3 regions of the Arthrobacter sp. Hor0625 genome follow, and region 1 is predicted to be linked to each of the others. Evidence: riboswitches for the same ligand, from Rfam matches in the RefSeq annotation. Region 1 holds a riboswitch; each other region holds the start of a gene.
What was found. A riboswitch is a leader RNA that binds a small molecule or an ion and turns the genes downstream of it on or off. The one in region 1 is predicted to bind S-adenosylmethionine.

Region 1 (5,924 bases):
GCTACCTCGTGCGTGGCCGCAACGGCCGGATCCATGGTGCTCATTGCCTTCAAGTCTACTGTCACCTTCCGGCGGGCGCCCGGGACACCCGTGAAGGCCTCGGCCCACGGGTTCACGGGGACCGCGTCAAGCAGTCCTGCGTCGTTCACCAGCACCAAAGCTCCGCCTTCCTGTTTGCGTCCAAAGCTGTCATGCACAACCCGGGAGGACGGGCAAATATTCCACAAAAGTGCAAGACTAGAACCGGTTCCCCCGCACAACGTCCGCGGTTCGTCCACCCAGGAGGAAATTCATGTCGTTTGTCCGCTTTCTTGCCCGCCCCATGCTCGCCTCCAGCTTCGTCCTCGCAGGCATGGACAAGCTCCGGAATGCGGATGACACGGCCACCCAGCTCTCCCCCCTGCTGCGCCGCGCGGCCGAGACGCTGCCGTTCCAGACCAACGAGAAGGTCCTGGCCCGCGTCATCGGCGGCACCCAGGTCGGCGCCGGCGTCTGCCTGGCGCTCGGCAAGTCCGCCCGCCTCGCCGCCACCGTCCTGGCGGCAATTTCCGCACTGAACGCGTACGTCGAATGGCGCAGCGCCGATATCACGTCCAAGGAAGGCCGTGACGCCCGCCGCAAGCAGCTGCTGAAGAACGTCACACTCACCGGCGGGGTCCTGCTGGCCTCCGTCGACACCGCCGGCAAGCCCAGCCTGGCCTGGCGCGCCGAACACCTGGCGGCCGATGCCCGCAAGAGCACCGCACACCTGGCCGCCGATGCCCGTAAGAGCACCGAAAAGAAGTTCAAGAAGGCGGACAAGGCGGTCCGCAAGGCCGTGGACCACGCAGTCGGAGCCTAACCCCGCATGACTGGCAGCACCCCCTCCGCAGCAGCCCCCTCCCTGCCGGCCGCGGGCGGTCCACACTGGCGCGCGCCGTTCGCGCAGCGTCCGGTCGATGCGACCGTCACCGTACCCGGCTCCAAGTCGCTGACCAACAGGTACCTGGTGCTCGCGGCCCTGGCCGACGGGCCGTCCCGGCTCCGAGCCCCGCTGCACTCCCGGGACTCCGCCCTCATGATCGGTGCGCTGCGGCAGCTCGGCGCCACCATTACCGAAGTCCCCGGCGACGGCGCCTATGGCCCGGACCTGGAGATCACCCCGATCGCCCCGGACGCCGCCGCGGCGGACGCGGCCATCGACTGCGGCCTGGCTGGAACGGTCATGCGTTTCGTGCCGCCGCTGGCGGCGCTGCACCGCGGCACGACGGTGTTCGACGGCGACCCGCATGCCCGTAAACGGCCGATGGGCACCATCATCGAGGCCCTCGCCGGCCTCGGCGTGGCCGTGGGCGCACCCGAGGGTGGGCCCGCCTCGTCGCTGCCGTTCGCGGTGCAGGGAACCGGGCAGGTCCGCGGCGGGCATCTGGTGATCGATGCCGGCGCCTCGTCGCAGTTCGTCTCCGCCCTGCTGCTGGTGGGGGCCCGGTTCCGCGACGGACTCCACCTGGAGCACCGCAGCGCCGAGCACCCCGGCGCCCCGGTCCCCAGCCTGGACCACATCAAGATGACCGTCGCCGTGCTGCGCAGCGTCGGCGTCAGCGTTGACGATTCGGTCCCCAACCACTGGAGCGTTGCCCCGGGACCGATCCGGGCCTTCGACCGGCGGATTGAACAGGACCTCTCCAACGCCGGGCCGTTCCTGGCCGCCGCCCTGGCCACCGGCGGCACCGTGCGCATTCCCAACTGGCCCGTCGGCACCACCCAGGTGGGCGACCTGTGGCGCAGCATCCTGCCGGCCATGGGCGCCACCGTCACGCTGGCCGACGGCACCCTCACCGTCACCGGCGGCCCCGAGATCACCGGCGGCCGGTTCGCCGACACCAGCGAACTCGCGCCGACCGTCGCGGCCCTGTGCGCCCTGGCCACCGGCCCCTCGACGCTGACCGGCATCGCGCACCTGCGCGGCCACGAAACGGACCGGCTCGCCGCCCTCGTCACCGAGATCAACCGGCTTGGCGGCGACGCGGAGGAAACCGCTGACGGTTTGGTGATCCGGCCGGCGAAGCTGCACGGCGGCGTCGTGCACAGCTACGCCGACCACCGGATGGCCACCGCCGGCGCCATCTGGGGCCTTGCGGTCCCCGGGGTGGAGGTCGAGGACATCGGCACCACGGCCAAGACCATGCCTGACTTTCCGCAGCTCTGGGAGGCCATGCTCGGCCCGGACACCACCGCAGACAAGGACGCCGCCGGTGGCACGCAGCACTGACTCCTGGGACGAATCCGACGTCCGGATCCGTCCCAACAAGAAAGGCTCCCGACCGCGCACCAAGGACCGGCCCAGCTACGACGACGCCGTCACCGGCCGGATCATCACCGTCGACCGCGGGCGCTACACCGCCGTCGTCGACGAGGGCACAGCCGACGAACGCAAGATCATCGCCGCCCGGGCCCGGGAGCTGCGCCGCAATCCGGTGGTGGCCGGGGACTTCGTCTCGCTGGTCGGGGACGTCAGCGGCGAACCCGACACCCTGGCCCGGCTGGTCAAGATTCAGGACCGCCGGACGCTGCTGCGCCGCAGCGCGGATGACACCGACCCGATCGAACGTGCCGTCGTCGCCAACGCCGACCAGCTGGTCGTCGTCGTTGCCGCGGCCAACCCGGAGCCGCGCACCGGGTTCATCGACCGCGCCCTCGTCGCCGCCTACGACGCCGGCATCGAGCCGCTGCTGCTGGTCACCAAGGCCGACGTGAAGGACCCCGCCGAGCTGCTCGCCAACTACCGGCACCTGGATTTCCCGGTGATCATCTCCAAAACGGCGGACACCGCCGCCTCCGGCATCGACGCGCGCTCCGACGACGGCCTGTCCGCCCGGCTGGACCGGGACGCCGTCTCCCAGCTCCGGGCGCACCTCGACGGTAAGGTCACCGTCATGCTCGGCCACTCCGGCGTCGGCAAATCCACCATGGTGAACGCGCTCACCGGCGCCGAACGGGCCACCGGCGGCGTCAACGCCGTCACCGGCCGCGGCCGGCACACTTCCTCCTCCGCGCTGGCGCTGAAAGTCAGCGACGCCCCGGCCGGCAGCTGGATCATCGACACCCCCGGCATCCGCTCCTTCGGCCTGGCCCACGTGGACCCGGACCGGATCCTGCACTCCTTCCCGGACCTCGAACCGGGCACCGAGGACTGCGAACGCGGCTGCAAGCACGACGCCACTGCGGTCAACTGCGGCGTGGACGCGTGGGTACAGGCCGGACACGCCGGCCCGTCCGGCCCGGCCCGCCTGGCCTCCCTGCGCCGCCTGCTCGGCACCGACCCGCGGATGGAAGCCCAGGAGACCAAGGAGCTTGGCAGCGTCTCCTGAGCCGGCGCCCGGGCCGCCGAACAGCCCGCTGTGCGGCCCGCGGGGACGTGGCTTCCCGGCCCGCCCGGCACTTAGGCGGTAGTTTGGAGGCATGAGCCAACCAGCTTCGAGCTACAACGATGACCTGCGCCTTGCCCACGTACTGGCCGATTCCGTCGACTCCCAGACGATGAGCCGCTTCAAGGCGCTCGACCTTCGGATCGAGACGAAGCCGGACCTCACCCCCGTCACCGACGCCGACAAGGCCGCCGAGGAAGCCATCCGCGGCCAGCTCTCCCGCTCCCGCCCGCGCGACGCCGTGCTCGGCGAGGAATTCGGCAGCTCCGGCCACGGCGCGCGGCGCTGGATCATCGACCCGATCGACGGGACCAAGAACTTCGTCCGCGGCGTCCCGGTCTGGGCCACCCTGATCGCCCTCGTCGACGAGGGCGAGCCGGTGGTCGGCGTCGTCAGCGCCCCGGCCCTGGGCAAGCGCTGGTGGGCGGCCAAGGGCGCCGGGGCGTACACCGGCCGCTCGCTGGCCGCCGCCACTCGGCTGAAGGTCTCCAACGTCTCGCGGCTCGCGGACGCCTCCCTCTCCTACTCCAGCCTGGGCGGCTGGAAGCAGCGCGGCAACCTCGACGAGTTCATCGGCCTCACCGAGGAAGTCTGGCGCACCCGCGCCTACGGGGATTTCTGGTCCTACTGCCTCGTGGCCGAGGGAGCCGTCGACATCGCCTGCGAACCCGAACTGAACCTCTACGACATGGCCGCGCTGGTCCCGATCGTCACCGAAGCCGGCGGCCGCTTCACCTCGCTCGAGGGCGAAGACGGGCCGTTCGGCGGCAACGCCCTGGCCACCAACTCGATCCTGCACTCCGAAGTCCTCAAGCGCCTGAACCCCAACCTCGACGACCTGCTCTAGCAGCCCGGCAGCGGCCCGGCGGCGTAACACTCTGCTTCACATTGCGGCCCTCCTTTCCGGTGCGCGGGGGCCATGTCCTAGGCTCGAACCAGGTCACGAGTGCCAGCGCTAAACCCCGGTTTGCTGGCCGGCAACCCTCCTTTCGCGGCGGGGTGCCCCGGGTGACGACCTGGCCGGTCCGGAGCGGACCCGGCAAGCGCGGATCCCCCTGTGTGCGGGGTCCTTTTCGAGCGAGGTCCCATGTCGACTGCCACCATTCCCACCCCCACCGCCGGGCGCTGCGATGCCCGCCCGGCCACGGCCCGCCGGCCGCTGTCCGCCGTTTCCGGCGCCGAGATCCAGGCACCGCTGATCCAGGGCGGCCAGGTCCGCTACGCGAACCTCGACTACGGCGCCTCCGCCCCGGCGCTGTCGGTGGTCTCGGCCTACCTGAACGAGATCCTGCCGTATTACGCCAGCGTCCACCGCGGCGCCGGCTATGCGTCCCAGCTCAGCACCTCGGTGTACGAAAACGCCCGGAACATCATCCGCCGCTTCGTCGGCGGCCGGGACGACGACGCAGTGATCTTCACGCGCAACACCACCGACTCGCTGAACCTGCTGGCCGGCTGCCTGCCCGCGGCGGACGGATCGCCGGCCGGGGAAGTCCTCTACCTGGACATCGAGCACCACGCCAACCTGCTGCCCTGGCAGAACGTCCCGCACCGCAGCGTCGTCGCCGCGCCCACGCTGGCCGGGACCGTGGCACGGCTCCGCGCCGAACTGGCCTGCGGCGGGATCAGCCTGCTCGCCGTCACCGGTGCCTCGAACGTCACCGGCGAAATCCTGCCCATCCGCGAGCTGGCGGCCCTGGCCCATGAATTCGGCGCGCGGATCGCCGTGGATGCCGCCCAGCTGGCGCCGCACCGGCGGATCGACCTCACCGCCGACGACGTAGACTACCTCGCCTTTTCCGGGCACAAGCTCTACGCCCCCTTCGGGGCCGGGGTGCTGGTGGGACGACCGGACTGGCTCGACGCCGGCGCCCCGCACCTGGCCGGCGGCGGCGCGGTGCGCGACGCGAGGCTGGACAGCGTCAGCTGGACCACCGGCCCGGCACGGCACGAGGGCGGCTCCCCCAACGTCCTGGGCGCAGCCGCGCTGGCCCGTGCCACGCAGGTACTCGAGGCCCTGGACGAGCAGGAATGGCACGCCCACGAGGACGCCATCCGGTCCTTCCTGGTCGAGGGGCTGCAGGAGCTCGACGGCGTGAGCGTGCACCACATCTTCGAGGAGACGGCGCGCGGAGAGGGGCCCGGCACGATCGGCGTCGTGAACTTCTCGGTAGCAGGGTACGACGCCGGCCTGGTGGCCGCGTACCTGTCCGCAGAGCACGGCGTCGGGCTGCGGGACGGCAGGTTCTGTGCCCATCCGCTGCTCAAACGGCTGGGCCTGCCCGCGGGTTCACTGCGCGCCAGCTTCGGCCTCGGTTCCCGGATCGAGGACGCCGAACGGCTGCTCGCCGGGCTGCGGGACCTGCGCCGGCAGGGCCTGGGCTGGGACTACGTCGTGGACGCCGGACGCTGGGTCCCCGCCAACGACACCCGCAGCTACCCGCACTGGGCGCCCAACACCCCGGGCACCGCCGGCGCCGCCCCCTGCACGGTGGAGTAGGCGCAGTCCGGCCTCCG
Region 2 (5,924 bases), 1.2 Mb from region 1:
CTCCCAAGCGCTATATGAGATGCCTTATGCCCCAAGTGCAGTAGTCGGCAAGTCCCTTGGGACCTTCGCGCTGCCGTACTTCTTGGAGTGGGAAGTACAGGCCGCGTGGATAACGCCCATCCTCTCAGACGCCCGCATCGCCGAGGCAGCGCGCACAGCGTCAGACAGGCACCTTTTCGTCGGAGGCACAGCGGACTCAACCTGGTGCCCGGAGGAAGTTTCGAACTCTCACGCTAGGACGATCACCGTCCCGGGCGGTAACCACAGTCTCGAAGTGCCGGATCCGGAGTGGCACCACGTAGCAACGGTTCAATTGGAAGTCCTGGGAAAACTGATAGATCACCTAAACCGTCCCGCTGAGGGATCCCACACCCGGCGCCTGACGAGCAACCCTTCATTCTGATCCTGCGATAAGGCTCTGGGCCAGTTGCTCTCATTCCTCGGCTCCGCCATTCAGCAGCCAGTCGCTGAATGCCGTGTGCCCCACTCCCAAGGGCGCCTATTCCAGAGTGGACCCCAGTAACAAACTCCGCCGGCTTGGGCGGGCAAATCATCGTGATCGTTGGCGAACACTCCACCTAGGACGTCATACCCGAAGACGAGCTGGCCCTAGGGCGCTGCGCGTTGGTTAGGGTCACAATGAGCGTTCACTGTCGCGAGGTCTTCGATTCCATCAGCGCCGGCGCCACGCATGCGCACAAACCCCTGATCGAGGATGAGAGTCCCGCAGTTCGATGCGATGGGCCGTGGTTTGATTTCCCACTCAGCTGCACTGGATGGCGTGGACCGCGGGCCATACCGGGTCAATGCCTCCGATGAGATTGAGGGCGCCATCGTTCCCATCCCACTTCAGGGTGTACGAGCCGCGGGCAACCGGTTCATACCCGTCGTCCGTGGTCCACGAGCTCGCGCGGAATCCTATCCCGCCGAACCTGACCGCGTACACGTCACCCCTGCCGGCGAAGAGGAAAGAAAACTCGCGAACGACGGCTCGGCAACCGTTGGCCGCAGGAGGATCTAGAACGCGGTAGCTGGCGCCCAGGTCGCCGAACGCACCGCCCAGGCAGATGAGGCACACCGCAGAGGCCACGATGCTGCACAACAGTCGGACATGCGCTGCAAACGGTGGCACGTCAATGCAGCGAGCTGCCCGATTGGAGACAAGACGAAGCGTCACGGAGGCGACCAGCAGCATGCCGCTGACGGCCCAGAAGGTCAATACAGTCCCGCCGATGACCAAAAGCAGCGCGCCAAGTTGTGCCACGGCGGTCACGGCCGCTAGCGCCAGGCACGCAGCCTCCAGGCGGCGTAGTACCAGAATGTTCAAAGAGCTCTTTACTTCTCGCCCGGTCCCCATGGGCTGAGAGTCTAGCGGTGTGGATCCTCTGCCGCTGACCAGAGATTAGCCTCACTTCACTATGAAATGACTGTGCCGTCGTAGGTGGTTACCTCGCCCGTTTCACCGCTCGAAGGAATCCCGATTGGTTGCGCGTGGGACTTGCTTGCCGGCTAGTCCCACGACGGCCCGCCGGTTTCCCCGGCCCCTAAAACAGCAGCCCCCGTCCCCGCAGTGCGGGGACGGGGGCTGCTGTTGTGTGACTCGTGCAGCTGCCTCCAGTTACTTCTTGCCGGCTGCGATCAGGTCTGCGGTGCCCTGCGCGTCGGCGGCATCGACGTCGTGGAGCGAGATACCGCGGGTCTCCTTCAGGAAGAAGACCGCGACGGCGGTGACCGCGCAGGCGATCAGCAGGTAGATGGCTACCGGCACGGAGGACTTGTACTGGCTCAGCAGCGCCGTGGCGATGATCGGGGCGAGCGAACCGGCCACGATCGAGGTCACCTGGTAGCCGAGCGAGACGCCCGAGTAGCGCATCCGGGTCGGGAACATCTCGGCCATGATGGCCGGCTGGCCGGCGTACATCAGAGCGTGGAAGAGCAGGCCGATGGTGATGGCCGCGAGGATGACCATGTCGTTCTTCGAATCCATCATCGGGAAGGCGAAGAAGCCCCAGGTGGCGCCGAGCACGGCACCGGCCATGTAGATCGGCTTGCGGCCGAAGTTGTCGGAGAGCCTGCCGACCATCGGCACGACGGCGAAGTGGATGGCGTGCGCCACGAGCAGCAGCAGGAGGATGCGCGAGGTGTCGGCCTGGACGATCACCTTCAGGTAGGTGATGGAGAAGGTGACCACGAGGTAGTAAAGGATGTTCTCTGCGAAGCGCAGGCCCATGGCGGTGAAGACGCCGCGCGGGTAGCGGCGGAAGACCTCGGCGACGCCATAGCCCTTGTTCTCCGTGACAACTTCTTTCTGTGCCTCGAGGAAGATCGGGGCGTCCTGGACCTTGGTGCGGATGTAGTAGCCGATCACCACGATCACGGCGGAGAGCCAGAAGGCGACCCGCCAGCCCCAGCCGAGGAAGTCAGCGCTGGAGAGGATGGAGGAGAGCAGGAACAGCACGCCGGTGGCCAGCAGGTTGCCCAGCGGAACGGCGGACTGCGGCCAGCTGGCCCAGAAGCCGCGGGACTTGCTGGGGCTGTGCTCGGCAACGAGCAGGACGGCGCCGCCCCATTCACCGCCGACGGCGAAGCCCTGCGCGAAGCGCAGGAAGACCAGCAGGGCCGGAGCCCAGTAGCCGATCTGCTGGAAGCTTGGCAGGCAGCCCATCAGGAAGGTGGACACGCCGACCAGGATGATGCTGAGCTGCAGCAGCTGCTTGCGGCCGAACTTGTCGCCGAAGTGGCCGAAGACGATGCCGCCGATGGGGCGGGCGACGAAACCGACGGCGTAGGTCAAGAATGCGGCGATGATGCCGTCCAGCTCCGTGCCGGAGTTGGGGAAGAACATCTTGCCGAAGACCAGGGTGGCGGCGGAGGCGTAGAGGAAGAACTCGTACCATTCGACCACCGTGCCGGCCATGGAGGCCGTGACTACCTTCTTAAGCCCGGACGACTTGACGTCCGGTTCCTCTGCGCGCCGTGAGGCGGCGTTTTCCGTGCTCATGCGAACTCCTTCGGTGTCTCCGTCGACACCCTGTGGACCTGTGGGTAGACGCTTGTGTGAGTTGGAACACACGGCGTCATTCTCCACGAGTATGGTCGCCGAGCGCGGGAGGCTCAACCACTATTCACGCAGAGTGCATCTGCAAAAATGCACAGCAGCCCCGCCTGCTCAGGCGAAGAAGGCACCCCGGAGCCGATCGCCGAGCTGGCCGATTTCGGTCAGGAACCCGTCGTGGCCGATCGGCGCCTCGATCACGTGGACCGGGACGTCGCCGGGCAGTGCGGCAGCCAGCTCGCGGGACTGCTCCGGGAAGTAGAGCCGGTCGGAGTCGACGGCGGCGACGAAGAAGTCGGCGGTGGCCCGTGCCAGGGCCTCCCCCAGGCTGCCGCGGCCTCGGCTGACGTCGTGGCTCATCAACGCCTCGGTGATGGCAATGTAGCTGTTGGCGTCGAAGCGGCTGACCAGCTTGTTGCCCTGGTGGTCGAGGTAGCTTTCCACCTGGTAGCGGCCCCGGCCCGCCAGCGGCCCGGGCGTCAGCGGGGCCTCCGCCTCCTGGGCGGTGCGTCCGAAGCGCCCGTCCAGTTCGGCGGCGGAGCGGTAGGTGATGTGGGCGATCCGGCGGGCCAGGGCAAGACCTGCGTCCGGCCGGGGGCCGCCGTAGTAGTCGCCGCCGCGGAAATCGGGGTCCTGGCGGATGGCCAGCGTCTGGGCCTGGGCAAAGGCGATCTGTTCGGCTGTGCTGCGGGCGCCCACCGAGATCACGGCGCACCGGCGGACCCGGTCCGGGTAGCTGACGGCCCACTCCAGGGCGCGGGCGCCGCCGAGGGATCCGCCGAGCACGGCGTGCCAACTGCCGATGCCGAGGGCGTCGGCGAGCCGGGCCTCCGCGGCGGTGCTGTCCCGGAGCGTCACCAGCGGGAACCGCGAACCCCAGGGCCGCCCGTCCGGGGCCGGGGTCGAGGGCCCGGTGGAGCCGTAACAGCCGCCGAGGATGTTGATGGAGACCACGAAGTATTTCCCGGTGTCCACCGGCGAGCCGGGGCCGGCCAGTTCCTCCCACCAGCCCGGTTCCCCGCCGGCGTCGCCGCGGGTGACGTGGGTGTCGCCGGTCAGGGCATGTTCGATCAGGACGGCGTTGGAGCCGTCCGCGTTGAGGGTCCCCCACGTCTCGTAGGCCAGGACCACCTCCGGCAGGACGGCACCGGATTCGAGCTCCAGCGGACCGACCGGCAGGTACTGCACGGTTCCGTCGCCTGCGGGGGCGGTGTTTTTGGGTGCACCCGAGCGGGTGGCGGCAATCGTCATGTGGGACCTCACTTCGCGCTTGCCCGCCGTCAGCTGACCGGCAGGCCAGGTCTTCACCCGGGGCACCCCGCCGCAGAAGGAGGGTTGCCGGCCAGCAAGCCGGGGCTGTCGCTGGCACTCATGACCTGGGTCGATTCTACGAAACGCGGCGGCGCAAGCGCGAAGATTGTGACGGCCGTGTGACAGCCGAATTCTTCGGCACCGCAGTTTCCCCACCTTTGAACGCCGCGTCCGGCGGGTCGCCCAAAAAAGTCGGCGCGCCCCGCCGTCGTACCCGCAAAGGTGGGGAAATTCCGTGACGGCTGTATGACCTCAGCCGGCCTTGGCTGCCCGGAAGCCGGCGTCGAGGTCCGCGAGGATGTCATCGATGTGCTCGATCCCGACCGAAAGCCTGACCAGTCCGGGGTGGACTCCGGCCACGGCCTGCTGCTCCGGCGAGAGCTGGCTGTGCGTGGTCGACGCCGGGTGGATCACGAGGGAGCGGACGTCGCCGATGTTCGCCACGTGCGAGTGCAGTTCGAGGGCGTCGACGAACCGTTTGCCCGCCTCCGCTCCCCCGGCGAGGTTGAAGGAGACGACGGCGCCGGTCCCCTTGGGCCCGTACTTGCGGCCGCGCTCGTACCAGGGGCTGGACGGCAGCCCGGCGTAGGCGACCGATTCGACGTCGTCCCTGGCCTCCAGCCACTCCGCGACCCGGACGGCGTTGGCCACGTGCCGCTCCATCCGCAGGCTGAGCGTCTCGATGCCCTGGGCGATGAGGAAGGCATTGAAAGGCGCCACGGCGGAGCCGAGGTCCCGCAGCAGCTGGACCCGGGCCTTGAGGATGAAGGACAGGTTGGCGCCGAGGGCACCGTCCGCGCCGAGGTCGCGGGCGTAGACCAGACCGTTGTAGGTGGGGTCCGGGGTGTTGAAGCCGGGGAAACGCTCCGGGTTGGCGCCGAAGTCGAAGTTCCCGGAGTCCACGATCACGCCGGCGATCGCGGCGCCGTGGCCGCCGAGGTACTTGGTGGCCGAGTGGACCACGATGTCGGCGCCCCACTCGAGCGGCCGGATCAGGTAGGGGGTGGAGAGGGTGTTGTCCACGATCAGCGGCACCCCGGCCCGGTGCGCGACGTCCGCGATGCCCTCGATGTCCAGCACGTCCTGGCAGGGGTTGGACACCACCTCGCCGAAGAACAGCTTGGTGTTGGGCCGCACCGCGTCGCGCCACTGTTCCAGGTTGTCCGGGTCCGCCACGAAGGTCACGGAGATGCCGAACTTCTTCAGCGTGTGGGCGAGCAGGTTGTAGGTGCCGCCGTAGAGGCTCGGGCTGGCCACGACGTGGTCCCCCGCCTCGGCGATGTTGAGGATGGCGAAGGTTTCCGCGGCCTGGCCGGAGCTGAGCAGGAGCGCGCCGAGGCCGCCCTCCAGGCTGGCCAGCCGCTGTTCCACGGCGTCCTGGGTGGGGTTGCCGATCCGGGTGTAGATGGGGGCGAGTTCGGCGAGCGCGAAGCGGTTGGCGGCACTCTCGGCGCTGGGGAAGACGAACGACGTCGTCTGGTAGATCGGCAGGGATCGGGCGCCGGTGGCGGCGTCGGGCTCCTGGCCGGCGTGGATCTGGCGGGTTTCAAAGGACCAG
Region 3 (5,924 bases), 870 kb from region 1:
GGAGCTGCGGGCGCCGGAGGACAAGATCCACCCCATGCCGTTCCCCGGCCTGAACATCGACAACCTGCCGTTCTTCGCGGTCATCGCCGCCAACGCCCAGGGCCAGACGATGATCCATGACTGGGTCTACGAGAACCGGGCGATCTACCTGACGGAACTGAACAAGCTCGGCGCCCAGGTGCAGCTGCTCGATCCGCACCGGATCTACGTCAACGGACCCACCCGGTGGCGCGCCGCCGAGGTCGGCTGCCCGCCGGCCCTGCGCCCGGCGGCCTGCCTGCTGCTGGCCATGCTGGCCGCGCGCGGCGTCTCCGAGCTGCGCAACATCTACGTGATCGAGCGCGGCTACGAGGACCTGGCCGAGCGGCTGAACACCATCGGCGCGAAGATCGAGTACTTCCAAGACTGAACAGCCTGAACGGCCGGGTCAGGCTGGACGGCCTGGCCAGGCTGGACGGTTTGACCAGGCTGGACCGCCGCAGCCGGCGCGTCCGGGCGGGTGCTGGCGCACAATGGTTCCATGCGCACCTTTGGTGTCGAGGAGGAACTGCTGATCGTGGACCCCGCCAGCGGGGTGCCGCTGGCCCTGGCCGACGCCCTGCTGCGGGGGCTGACGCCCGGCGCGGCAGCCGCGCACGCCGCGGACCACGACGACTCCGGCTTCAGCTTTGAGCTCAAGCTGGAGCAGATCGAAACCCAGACCCGGCCCTGCCTGGACCACGCGGACCTGCTGGGGCAGGTCCGGCAGTCCCGGGCCTTCGCGGACCATGCCGCCCGCATCCACGGCGCCCGGGTCGCGGCCCTGGCCACGTCGCCGCTGGCCTCGCCCACGCACACCACGCCCAACCCGCGGTACGCCACCATGCAGAGACGCTTCGGCCTGACCGTGCAGGAACAGCTGACCTGCGGCTTCCACGTCCACACCTTCATCGAGTCCCCGGAGGAGGGCGTCGCCGTCCTGGACCGGATCAGGGACAAACTGGCGGTGCTGATCGCGCTCAGCGCCAATTCGCCGTTCTGGAACGGTTCGGAGACGGGGTTTGAAAGCTACCGGACCCAGGCGTGGAACCGGTGGCCCGCCGCCGGCCCCGCCATGATCTTCGGCAGCCTTCCGGTGTACCGGCGCGTGGTGGCGCGGCTGCTGGAGACCGGGGTGCTCTTCGACGAAGGCATGGTGTACTTCGACGCGCGGCTCGCCCGCCATCACCCGACGGTGGAGGTCCGGGTCGCGGACGTTTGCCTGCGCGCCGAAGACGCGGCGCTGATCGCGGTGCTGGTGCGTGCGCTGGTGGAATCCGCCAGCCGGGAGTGGCGCGACGGCGTCGACCCCGCCCCGGTGCCGACCGTGCTGCTGAAGATGGCCGCCTGGCAGGCCAGCAACTGCGGGCTGCAGAGCGAGCTGTTGGACTTCGGGACCTTCCGGCCCGCCCCGGCCGGGGAGGTGGTGCACGCCCTGGTCGATTTCGTGGCCCCGGTCCTGGCGGAGCAGGGAGAGCTCGAGCTGGTGCGGCATGGCGTCGAACGGATCCTCGCCGACGGCACCGGCGCGCAGCTGCAGCGGCAGGCGCTCAACGCCCCGGGCCTCGACACACCATTCGACGACGCCGCGGCGGCCGCCGTCGTCGCCCACGCGGTGCGGGTGACCTCGCGCGGGGCGGAGCCTGCGCCGGCCGCCGGACTGGAACCGGTACTGGTGCCGGTCCGGCGCGGCTAGACCTGCATCGCCGAAATGACAGTTCGCGGCGGTGTTTTCCGCTCACACTGCTGTTAACTGTCACTTCGCGGCCTGACGGAAAGCTAGACCTGCCGGAGCGCCTGCCCCAGGTCGCGGATCAGGTCATCCACGTCCTCCAGCCCCACCGAGAGCCGCACGACGCCGTCGCTCAGCCCGATCGCGGCGCGCCCGTCCGGCCCCATGGCGCGGTGCGTCGTGGTGGCGGGGTGGGTGATCAGGGACTTCGAATCGCCGAGGTTGTTGGAGATATCGATGATCTGCAGTGCATCCAGCAGCGCGAAGGCAGCCTCCTTGGCGGTGCGCCCGGCCGAGGGGGCCAGTTCCAGGGTCAGCACCGTGCCGCCGGCCTTCATCTGCCGGGCGGCCAGCTCGTGCTGCGGGTGGGAGGGCAGGAGCGGGTACCGGACCCAGTTGACGGCCGGCTGGTTCTGGAGCCACTCGGCCAGCCGCAGCGCCGTGGCGCAGGAGTGGTTCACCCGCAGGGCCATCGTTTCCAGGCCTTTGCTCAGCACCCACGCGTTGAAGGCGGACAGCGCGGGGCCGGTGTGGCGCATGAGCTGCTTGACCGGTCCCTCAATGAACTCGCGGGTGCCCAGGATCGCGCCGCCGAGCACCCGGCCCTGGCCGTCAATATGCTTCGTGCCGGAGTAGACGACCACGTCCGCGCCGAGCTCCCCGCAGCGCTGCAGCAGCGGGGTGGCGAAGACGTTGTCGACGACGACCGTGGCGCCGGCGGCGTGGGCCAGCGCGCTCACCGCGGCGATGTCCACAATTTCCTGCATCGGGTTCGACGGCGACTCGAAGAACACCGCCGTGGCAGGCTCGGACAGCGCGGACCGCCACTGCTCAAGGTCCGGCCCGTCCACGAAGACCGTTTCCACGCCCCAGCGCGGCAGGATCTCATTGAGGATCACGAAGCAGGACCCGAACAGCGACCGGGCCGCGACCACGCGGTCGCCGGCGCCCAGCAGCGCGCCGAGCGCGGTGAACACCGCGGACATGCCCGACGCCGTCGCGAAGCAGGCCTCGGTGCCCTCGAGCAGGCGGAGCCGTTCCTGGAACGTGGCCACCGAGGGGTTGCCGTAGCGGGAGTAGACGAAGCGCTCGTCCTCGCCGGTGAAGGCGCGCTCGGCCGCGGCGGCGGACTCGTAGATGAAGCCCGAGTTCAGGAAGATCGGCTCGGTGGTTTCGTGAAACGCGGTGCGGTCCAGGCCGCCGCGAACGGCCTGGGTGTCCGGGCTCCAGTCCTGGGCGTCAGGGTTGAAGCTCACGTGGTGCTGTCCTGGTCGGTGGGGAGGCCGCGGTTCTTCCAGCCGTTGACATTCCTGGCTCCGGACGGGCCGGGCTCGCCCTCGAAGCCTTCCAGGACGTTGTAGGCCGTGAACCCAGCCGCGGCCGCGGCCGCCGCCGCGGCTGCCGAGCGGGCACCGGAGCGGCACAGGAAGAGGAGCTCGGTGCCGCCCCCGGGGACAGCTGCCTCGAGCTGGTCAAGGAACCGCGGGTTGGGGAGGCCGCCGGCCAGGTTCCACTCGATGAAGAGCGGGTCCGGTCCGGCCCCGGCGGTGACCGGGACACCGATCTGCCGCCATTCGGCCTCGGTCCGGACGTCCACCAGGACGGCCCCGGCCCCTAGCCTGGCCCAGGCCTGCTGCGGGCTCAGGTCCCCGGCGCAGCTCACGCGTGGCCCTCGCCGTCGAACTCCTCGGACCCGCCGTCGAGCTCATCCACCGCACTGGCGACGGCGGCGTCGGCGCTGGCTATGGCCGCCGGCAGCACCACGGCCTGCGCAACGATCACGGTCTGGCCGTTGAACGTTGCCGACGGGCTGCCGTGCAGGACGTAGCCCTCGGCCAGGGCCGCCGAGACGCGCTCGCAGAAACCGCGGTCATCCGGGCCGGTAAACAGCCGGTAGGCCAGCTTTTCTTCCGTGCGCGGACCGGCGCCGGCAGGGGAGGGAGCGGGGGCTGTGGCAGGCACAGCGGGGACGGACGCGTCGGACACGACGGATCTCCTTACTTTCACGCTTGCAGCTCGAGTGGTCGATTTGCCGAGTATTCACCTGAGGCACCCCGCCGCGAAAGGAGGGTTGCCGACCGGCCAGTCAGGGCTTGGCGCCGGATCTCATTACTCCCCAAAAACGTAGCACTCCCGGCACCGGCCGGGCCGCCGACGCCGTCATGTTCAGTCACGCGGCCGCCGGAGTGGCACCTATCCCGGAGCCGTGCCTTGTCGTAGTCTCACCACTGACGCGCCGGCGGGGGAAAAGCGCTCGCCGTCCACCGCACGCTCACACCAAGAATTGGGGACCCACATGTACCTGCGACGCCTCGCACCGGCCGCGCTGCTGATTTCAACCGCCCTGGGGCTCGCCGGTTGCGGCGGTTCCGCTGCCCCGACGACGGCCGGGTCGACGCCCGCGGGCTCCCCGGGCGCCCCGTCCGCAAGCCAGTCGCCGAGCCCGACGCCCACGCCCACCGCGGCCGCCAAGGTGTTCACGCAGACCGAGTTGGCGGCCATTGTCGCCGGTCTCAAGGATGCCCAGGGCAAGCGCCTGACGGCCATCCCGGCCGCGCAACTGGAGGAGGGCATCGCCGCCTCGAAGGAGGTGATGTCCGGCGTCGTCATCACGCCGAAAGCGTGCGCTGCCGTTGCGGACAGCAACGCCCAGATCCCGCCGGGCAGTGTCTTCGCCGGCGGCACCTCCGAGTCGACCACTGTCCGGGCTGTCACGGCGGTGACCCTGGTGGCGTTCAAGGACCCGGAGGTGCTGGCAAAGAACGTTGAAAGCTCGGTCGCCAACACCAAAAAGTGCGAGAACTTCACCGTGGAGATGCAGGGCCACAAGTTTGAGAGCACCACCGAAATCCTGGCGGTGCCGACCAACGCAGACGCTTCCTTCGCTTCGCTGTCCACCCAGACCATGCCGGACGGGGAAAAGCTGGTCACGGTGGTGGTGATGGGAGCCAGCGGAGGGCTCTCCGCCACCGCGGTCGCTACCGGCCCGGATGTCACCAAGGGCTCGGCCCCGGATATGGCGCGGATGGTCGACGACGCCCTCGCCCGGGCCGGTACCTAGGGCTAAGCCGCGGTCCTACTCGATCGTGGCGAACAGGTCGTTGAGCTCGGCCGTGAGCTGGCGCCTCAGCTCCGGGGTGCCGATCTCTTTGCCGTCGATGTGGTTGACCGGGGCGAGGAGCCGGATGCTCGAGATCAGCCAGACGGCGTCGGCGTCGTAGAGGTCGTCCGGGACCAGCGGACCGTAGCCCAGCTCCCAACCGGCGGCCTTGGCCGCGGTGAACAGGGCGCCCTGCGAAGTGCCGGGGAGGATGCCGCTGTCCAGCTGCGGGGTGATCAGGCGGCGCACGGTGCGGGTGCCGCCAGCGCCGTCGTCGACGGTCTCCAGGTGCGCCAGCAGCACGGTCGACGTCGGTCCCTCCAGGACCCGCCCGTCGGCGGAGGTGAAGATCACGTCGTCCGCGCCCTGGTGGTGGGCATAGCGCAGCGCGGCCATGTTGACCGCGTAGGAGAGCGTCTTGGCGCCCAGCAGCAGCCAGGGTGCGCGCTCGCCGACTTCGCTGTCATAGCCGCGGTCCAGCAGCAGCACGTCGATCCCGGTCTCGCGCTGCCGGCGGCCGGCCTCCGGCGGCACCGAGGCCTGCACCCAGCAGGTCGGCGCCGACGCGCCCTCCACGCCGCGGGTGGCCAGCAGCTTGACCACCACCTCGTCGTCCCCGGCCGCATCCGCGCCGCGGAACTCGGTGATGGCTGTCTCGATGGCCCGGCGCCAGGTGTCCCCGTCCGGGATGTCCAGCTCCAGGGTGCGGGCGGAGCCGGCGAGGCGGGCCAGGTGGGCCGGCAGCTTGCGGGGCCGGCCGCCCACGGCCAGCAGCGACTCGAACACCCCATCGCCGCGGGTCGCGCCCTGGTCCGTGGCCATCAGTTGCGGCCGTGACGCGTCGGCGATGCGGCCGTTCGCAAAGGCGGGATCGAGGAACACCAGCACCGTCGCGCGGGCCGGAACAGAGGCGGGGGTAGTCATGCCTTCAGCTTAGTGCCGTGCCGCCGGGATAGGATTTGCGGGATTGCCCGTTCCGGAACTGTTCCGCGGGTCTGGAGCTTGAGGGGTTCGCCTGTGCTGTGGCCATTTCCGCTAGTGGGAACACTTCCGTCCTGGGTGGTCCTCATCCTG

Region 2: it holds a riboswitch for S-adenosylmethionine, as region 1 does, so the genes downstream of both, metX (homoserine O-acetyltransferase MetX) here and ACTWLI_RS11245 (aminotransferase class V-fold PLP-dependent enzyme) in region 1, are expected to answer to the same signal.
Region 3: it holds a riboswitch for S-adenosylmethionine, as region 1 does, so the genes downstream of both, ACTWLI_RS07150 (DUF1737 domain-containing protein) here and ACTWLI_RS11245 (aminotransferase class V-fold PLP-dependent enzyme) in region 1, are expected to answer to the same signal.

Annotation. Positions count from the first base shown of each region.
Region 1 covers NZ_CP199586.1:2,441,439-2,447,362, reverse strand. The annotation lists gene ACTWLI_RS11270 (sigma-70 family RNA polymerase sigma factor) at 1-44, opposite strand, end outside; gene ACTWLI_RS11265 (DoxX family protein) at 293-841, shown strand; gene aroA (3-phosphoshikimate 1-carboxyvinyltransferase) at 848-2,251, shown strand; gene rsgA (ribosome small subunit-dependent GTPase A) at 2,235-3,350, shown strand; gene hisN (histidinol-phosphatase) at 3,442-4,254, shown strand; SAM riboswitch class IV at 4,346-4,459, shown strand; gene ACTWLI_RS11245 (aminotransferase class V-fold PLP-dependent enzyme) at 4,495-5,907, shown strand.
Region 2 covers NZ_CP199586.1:203,494-209,417, forward strand. The annotation lists gene ACTWLI_RS01000 (hypothetical protein) at 764-1,327, opposite strand; gene ACTWLI_RS01005 (MFS transporter) at 1,619-3,001, opposite strand; gene metX (homoserine O-acetyltransferase MetX) at 3,170-4,306, opposite strand; SAM riboswitch class IV at 4,317-4,432, opposite strand; gene ACTWLI_RS01015 (bifunctional o-acetylhomoserine/o-acetylserine sulfhydrylase) at 4,619-5,924, opposite strand, start outside.
Region 3 covers NZ_CP199586.1:1,567,653-1,573,576, forward strand. The annotation lists gene ACTWLI_RS07130 (UDP-N-acetylglucosamine 1-carboxyvinyltransferase) at 1-409, shown strand, start outside; gene ACTWLI_RS07135 (glutamate--cysteine ligase 2) at 521-1,714, shown strand; gene ACTWLI_RS07140 (O-succinylhomoserine sulfhydrylase) at 1,798-3,006, opposite strand; gene ACTWLI_RS07145 (rhodanese-like domain-containing protein) at 3,003-3,413, opposite strand; gene ACTWLI_RS07150 (DUF1737 domain-containing protein) at 3,410-3,712, opposite strand; SAM riboswitch class IV at 3,751-3,864, opposite strand; gene ACTWLI_RS07155 (hypothetical protein) at 4,047-4,811, shown strand; gene ACTWLI_RS07160 (aminodeoxychorismate lyase) at 4,827-5,774, opposite strand; gene cls (cardiolipin synthase) at 5,868-5,924, shown strand, end outside.